2 regions of the Anaerosalibacter massiliensis genome follow, and region 2 is predicted to be linked to the other one. Evidence: a T-box and tRNA genes for the amino acid it is inferred to sense, from the RefSeq annotation. Region 2 holds a T-box; the other holds one or more tRNA genes.
The links. The T-box of region 2 lies ahead of NSA23_RS14590 (valine--tRNA ligase). A T-box ahead of a tRNA ligase gene usually reads a tRNA of that ligase, here a tRNA-Val.
Positions count from the first base shown of each region.

Region 1: it encodes a tRNA-Val, which carries the amino acid that the T-box ahead of NSA23_RS14590 (valine--tRNA ligase) is inferred to sense. The anticodon was not compared.

Region 1 is NZ_JANJZL010000004.1:246,429-249,859, forward strand. It holds gene NSA23_RS08385 (glutamate-5-semialdehyde dehydrogenase) at 1-1,058, shown strand, start outside; gene proB (glutamate 5-kinase) at 1,070-1,855, shown strand; tRNA gene NSA23_RS08395 (tRNA-Val) at 1,867-1,943, opposite strand; gene NSA23_RS08400 (diaminopimelate dehydrogenase) at 1,988-2,965, opposite strand; gene NSA23_RS08405 (DMT family transporter) at 3,116-3,431, shown strand, end outside.
Region 2 is NZ_JANJZL010000015.1:34,831-38,261, forward strand. It holds gene NSA23_RS14580 (ABC transporter substrate-binding protein) at 13-1,023, opposite strand; gene pgsA (CDP-diacylglycerol--glycerol-3-phosphate 3-phosphatidyltransferase) at 1,120-1,656, shown strand; T-box leader at 1,717-1,936, shown strand; gene NSA23_RS14590 (valine--tRNA ligase) at 1,980-3,431, shown strand, end outside.

The sequences.
Region 1 (3,431 bases), on a different contig from region 2:
CTGGATTAATAGACAGATTAAGATTAGATAATGAGAGATTAGATGGCATAATAGAAGGAATCAATACAGTGATTAAACTACCAGATCCTATATGGAAAAGTGATAAGGTATGGACTTTAGAAAATGGGCTTACTATATCTAAAATGACTGTACCATTAGGAGTTATAGGTATAGTATATGAATCAAGACCTAATGTGACAGTAGATGCTTTTAGTTTGGCTCTTAAAAGTGGTAATTGTATAATGCTAAGGGGAAGTTCCAGTGCTATTCATTCAAACAAAGCCATTGTAAAAGCAATAAAGGAAGGACTAAAATCAAGTAATATTTCAGAAGAAGTAATACAATTTATAGAAGAAAGTGATAGGCAACATGTTTACGATATGCTTAAGGCCAATGAATATATTGATTTAATCATTCCTAGAGGAGGAAAAGGGTTAATAGATTTTGTAGTAAAAAATTCTTCAGTGCCAATATTAGAAACAGGTATTGGAAATTGCCATGTATTTGTAGATAAAAATGCGAATTTAAAAAAGGCATTAAATATTGTAAACAATGCGAAAACTCAACGAGTAGGAGTATGCAATGCTTGTGAAACATTATTGGTTCATGAGGCTATAGCAGATAAATTTTTACCTATGGTTTTTGAAAAAATACAAAGCATAGTTGAAATAAGAGGATGTACAAAAACTAGGGAAATAATAGAAGTTAAAGAAGCAAAAGAATCTGATTGGAAAGAGGAGTTTTTAGATTATATTATAGCTGTAAAGGTTGTTAAAGATATTGATGAAGCTATAGAACATATACAAAATTATGGTACTAAACATTCAGAGGCTATAATAACGGAAAATTTTACTAATGCTCAAATGTTTTTAAGAAAAGTAGATGCCTCAACAGTATATGTAAATGCCTCAACCCGTTTTACTGATGGAGGAGAATTTGGATTTGGTGCTGAAATGGGCATAAGCACACAAAAAACTCATGCAAGAGGACCAGTTGGGTTAGAACAATTAATAACATATAAATATTTAGTAATAGGAGATGGACAAATAAGAAAGTAGAGGGATTTGATATGGAACAGGATATAATAAAGAATAGCAAGAAAATAGTTATAAAAATCGGAAGTAGTACAATAACTAGTAAGGATGGAGTTATAAATAAAAAATTTTTGGATAGTTTAGCTAGTCAAGTAAAATCTTTAATAGATAAAGGTAAACAGGTAGTAATTGTTTCTTCAGGAGCTAGAATTGCAGGGGTATCTACTTTATGTAGATGGTCAAGAAAAGAAGATGTAAACTATAAACAGGCTCTATGTGCAATAGGTCAAGTAGAGCTTATGGATTCTTATAGAATAATTTTCAATAAATATAATGTGCATGTAGCTCAGATACTTCTAACAAGAGAAGATTTTAATGATAGTTCAAGAACTTTGAATATAAGAAATACATTATTTACATTATTAGATGAAAATGTTATACCCATAGTCAATGAAAATGATACAGTTTGTGTAGAAGAAATAAAAATAGGAGATAATGATATGTTAGCTGCCCAAACAACTGTATTATGGAATGCAGATCTACTTATAATTTTAAGTGATATAAATGGAATATATGATAAAAGTCCTGTAGAACACAAAGATGCTAAGTTGATTGAGTTAGTAGATAATATTGATGAACTAGAAAAAAACATATCAATAGGTAGGTCTAGTTCTTTTGGAACAGGAGGTATATCGACTAAGTTAAAGGCAGCAAGACTTGTAAATAAATTTGATATAAATATGATAGTGGCAAACGGAAAAAAAGATAATATAATAGAAAAATTAGAAAGCGGAGAAGAAAAAGGGACAGTTTTTATTTGAAATATATATAATGGTGGGCGATATCGGATTCGAACCAATGATCTCCACGATGTCAACGTGGCACTCTAACCAGCTGAGCCAATCGCCCACTTACTTTTTATATATCTTATCATAAAATTATTGTATTTTCAATTATAATAATTCTTTTCTTAATTCCTTACCAGATTTTGGAGAGATATATGAAAGAGGAATATCAAAAATGGAAAAAGCACCTTTTTTACCTTCCAAAGCCAATCTATAAACTCCACGAGCAAAAGCAACCAGTACAGAAGCAGTGAACTCTGGATTATTATCTAAAGATAAATTAAACTCCATTTTTTGTCTATGATTATTTTCATTTATATCAGTAGAAATAACAAAACCTCCATGAGGCATTTTAGAATGATTTTTCACAAAATCTTCTTCTGTGATAAAATGGACTGTGGTATCATAGTCAAGGAAATAATCTGGCATAGTTTTTATTTCTTTTTCAATTGCATCAGTATGATCAAAATCAAAAGGTACTACATAACAAGTTCTTTTATGTTTTTCTCTAGTTTTAAGATGTGGATTGTTTCCAGACCTTGCTTTTTCAATTGCATCTTTTATAGGTATAGTATATTGAACTGCATATTTTACACCATTTATTTTTCGAATAGCTTCAGAATGACCTTGACTTACTCCTTCACCCCAGAAGGTGTAGTCTTGACCTTTTGGAAGGATAGCTTGGGCTAATAGACGGTTGATAGAAAAAAGTCCTGGATCCCATCCTATAGAAATTAGACTTACCTTATTAGATTCTTTTGCAATATCATCCACCATATTAAAATAATCGGGTATTTTGCTATGGTTATCATAAGCATCTATAGTATTGAAACAAGCTGCAAGTATTGGACATTGTTCTGGCAGATCATTAGCGGAACCACCGCAAAGAATCATGACATCTATCTCATCTTTATAATTCAGTATTTCAGAAATATGAATAATTTTTGAATTTGTTTTTATAAGGGATGTATCTCTCCTAGTGAAGATTCCCTTAAGTACAAAATCATTATTTTGTTTAAGTGCTAGTTCTACACCTTTTCCTAAATTGCCATATCCAACTATTCCTACTCGTATTTTATTATTCATAGTGCACCCCTACTTTAAAAGTTATTTATAATCTTAGATCATATTATAAATATTTTAGCATAATTTGTTTTATTTATCTAGATGGCAGTATTGACAGTCAGATTTTTACAATATAATATAAATATAAGCAGTGAAGGGAGGTTGAAAAATGTGGATAAGGAAAGTAAAAGTTTAGCTTATATCTCAGCATTATTATATGCGTTGATAGTAGGGCTTTCTTTTTTATTTACTAAAGTGGCTCTTAGCACGTCTAATCCTATTGATATTTTGGCCTATCGTTTTATAGCATCTTTTTTAGCAATATCTATACCAGTATTATTTAAATGGGTTAAAGCAAGCTATACAAAAGAAAGAATTATAAAAATAATTCCTCTTGCACTATTGTACCCCCTATTATTTTTTGGATTTCAAACTTTTGGACTAATGCATGCTACTTCATCAGAGGCAGGTATTATTCTCGCTTCAG
Region 2 (3,431 bases):
TAGATTTTTTAATTACTTGGTTATTTTCTTCATTGCTTTTTCAGCAAATTTAGTTATTACTATTTCGCTATAATCTGCTCTTTCTTCTAGTTCTCCTGCTATTTCCATAATATCCATCATATGATTTAATCCTTCTTCCGTAAGAATCAAATCTGGCTTCCAAGTGTCTTGTTCTTTATATCTAGTTATAAGGGCTATAAGTACTTCATCATCAGTATCAGGGAATTGGGGTTTTACAGCTTTGGCTATTTCTTCTACACTATGAGATTGGACCCAAAGCATGCTTTTATATATAGCATTGGTGAATTTTTGGACTGTTTCTTCATTTTTATCTATATAATCCTTTGTTGCAGAATAGCATGTATACGGAAGATAGCCAGCTTCTTCTCCAATAGAAGCAACTACATGACCTTTATCTTCTTTTTCTAATGTAGCAGCTACTGGTTCAAATAAGGCTACATAATCTCCTTCTCCTCCAGTAAAGGCTCCTGCCATGACATCAAATTGAATATCGGTCCTTACATTTACATCAGTTCCTGGTTCTAGTCCATGTTTTTTGAGGACATATTCTAAGGTCATTTCTGGCATGCCACCTTTTCTGCCTCCAATAATAGTTTTTCCTTTTAAATTTTCAAATTTAAAGTTTTCTTCTTTTTCTCTTCCTACAAGAAAAGAGCCATCTTTTTGTGTTAATTGAGCAAAATTAATAGCATAGTTTGATTTTCCTTGATTATACACATATACTGACGCTTCTGGTCCCATGAATCCAATATCTGCTTCTCCACTTAGTAGTGCAGTCATGCATTTGTCTGCTCCCTTTCCATTAATCAGTTCAATTTCAAGTCCTTCTTCTTCAAAAAATCCTTGAGTTATAGCTACGTATTGAGGGGTATAAAATAAAGAGTGAGTTACTTCTATAAGTTTAATAGTTTTTAAATTGTTTTTTTTGCATCCAGTTAAACTAAAACTTATAAAAATTGTCAATACTAATACCAAGGAAAAAAGTTTAATACTTTTTTTCATTAGAATCCCTCCTAAAAATTAATGGAGACTAGATTATTTTTATTATATGATTATAATAGATAAAGAGTTACAAAAATAATGGAAAAGGAGAATAATATGAATTTAGCAAATGGCCTTACATTAAGTAGAATTTTTTTAATACCTATTTATTTGTTATTTTTTTATTCTACTCTTGAAAAGAGAATAGTTTATGCAGGTATAGTACTTATATTATCAGGGATAACAGATATACTAGATGGATATATAGCAAGAAAATACGATATGATAACAAAACTTGGAACAGCCCTTGATCCTGTGGCAGATAAGCTAACTACCTTTGCAGTTTTAGTAAGCTTTAATTCTTATGGACTAATTCCTCCATGGATTTTAATCGTATTGGGAATGAAAGAATTAGCCCTTATAGTGGGGGGTGGTATATTATATTATTTTGGAGGAGAAAAGGTAATACCTGCAAATAAGTTTGGGAAGGTAGCTACTTTTTCTTTCTATGTAGCAATAATTTCTGTAATTTTGTCTTTATCGCAGATGATGACAAATATATTATTATATATTGCAATAACTTTCCACTTATTTGCTTTTTTAAATTATCTAACTATATTTAAAACTATTATGAGAGATAAAGATGAAGCTTAAATTGTTGACAAATAAGGGGATACTTATATATAATAACTATAACTAAATGAATAACCCTATATTTAGACTATGAAGAAGAGGAGTAAGAATATATCCTATATAGAGAGAATAGTCCATAGGCTGAAAGACTTTTCTAGGCAATGTTTTCTGAAAGTAGCTTCTGAGTTTTCAAGCTGAATCTTAGTAGGTTTGAACGGTTAATACCGTTATATATTTGAGAGCCATAGTTTTTAGCTATGGAAACTAAGGTGGTACCGCGAAAATTTCCTTCGTCCTTATATATGGATGAGGGTTTTTTTATATTTAAAAGGAGGATTTATAATATGATTGAAAATTTACCTAAGACATATAATCCTAAGGATTTTGAAGAAAAAATTTATAAGTTTTGGAATGACAAGAGATATTTTGAGGCTGATGTAAACAAAGAAAAAGAACCTTTTACAATTATGATGCCTCCACCAAATGTTACTGGAAATCTTCATATGGGGCATGCTTTAAACAATACAATACAAGATATATTGATAAGATGGAAGAGAATGGAAGGATATGAGGCATTATGGCTTCCAGGAACAGATCATGCTAGTATATCTACTGAAGCTAAAGTAGTGGAAAAATTGAAAAAAGAAGGAAAAAGTAAAGAAAATTTAGGAAGAGAAAAATTTTTAGAAGAAGCATGGGATTGGACTAGAGAATATGGAGGCAATATAAATAATCAATTAAGAAAATTAGGTGTTTCTTGTGATTGGTCCAAGGAAAGATTTACATTAGATAAAGGTTTAAGTAATGCAGTAGAAGAAGTATTTATAAGACTTTATAACAAAGGCCTTATTTATAGAGGAGATAGAATAATAAATTGGTGTCCAACTTGTAAAACAGCTATTTCTGATGCAGAAGTGGACCATGAGGATTCCCATGGACATCTTTGGCATATAAAATATCCTATAAAAGATAGTGAAGACTTTATAACTATTGCAACTACCAGACCAGAAACGATTTTAGGAGACTTAGCTATAGCAGTACATCCAGAAGATGAAAGATATACTAGATTAGTTGGAAAATATGCCATACTTCCACTAGTGAATAGGGAAATTCCTATAGTAGCAGATGAGTATGTAGATATGGAATTTGGTACTGGTGCTGTTAAGATAACACCATCCCATGATCCAAATGATTTTGAAGTTGGCCACAGACATAATCTAGGTCAATACAAAATTATGAATGATGATGCTACAATAAATGAAAATGGTGGAGAATATGAGGGACTTGATAGATATGAAGCTAGAGAGAAGATTGTCAGAGATTTAGATAAAGAGGGATATTTATTAAAAATAGAAGACCATGAGAATAATGTAGGTCATTGTGAGAGGTGTAAGACTGTAGTTGAACCTATAATATCTAAACAATGGTTTGTGAAAATGGAACCTTTAGCAAAGCCAGCCCTTGAGGCTTATAGAAATGGAAATTTGAAATTTATTCCTAAGAGATTCGGCAAAATTTATTCCCATTGGCTAGAAAATATTAGAGATTGGTGTATTTCAAGACAACTTTGGTGGGGACATAGACTGCCAGTATACTATTGTAAAGATTGTGATGAAATAATGGTTTCTAGGGAAGCTCCAGAAAAGTGTAGCAAATGTAATAGTACTAATATTCATCAGGATGAAGATACCCTTGATACTTGGTTTTCTTCTGCATTGTGGCCATTCTCCACCTTAGGTTGGCCAGAAAAAACAGAGGAGTTAAAATATTTTTATCCTACTAATGTATTAGTAACT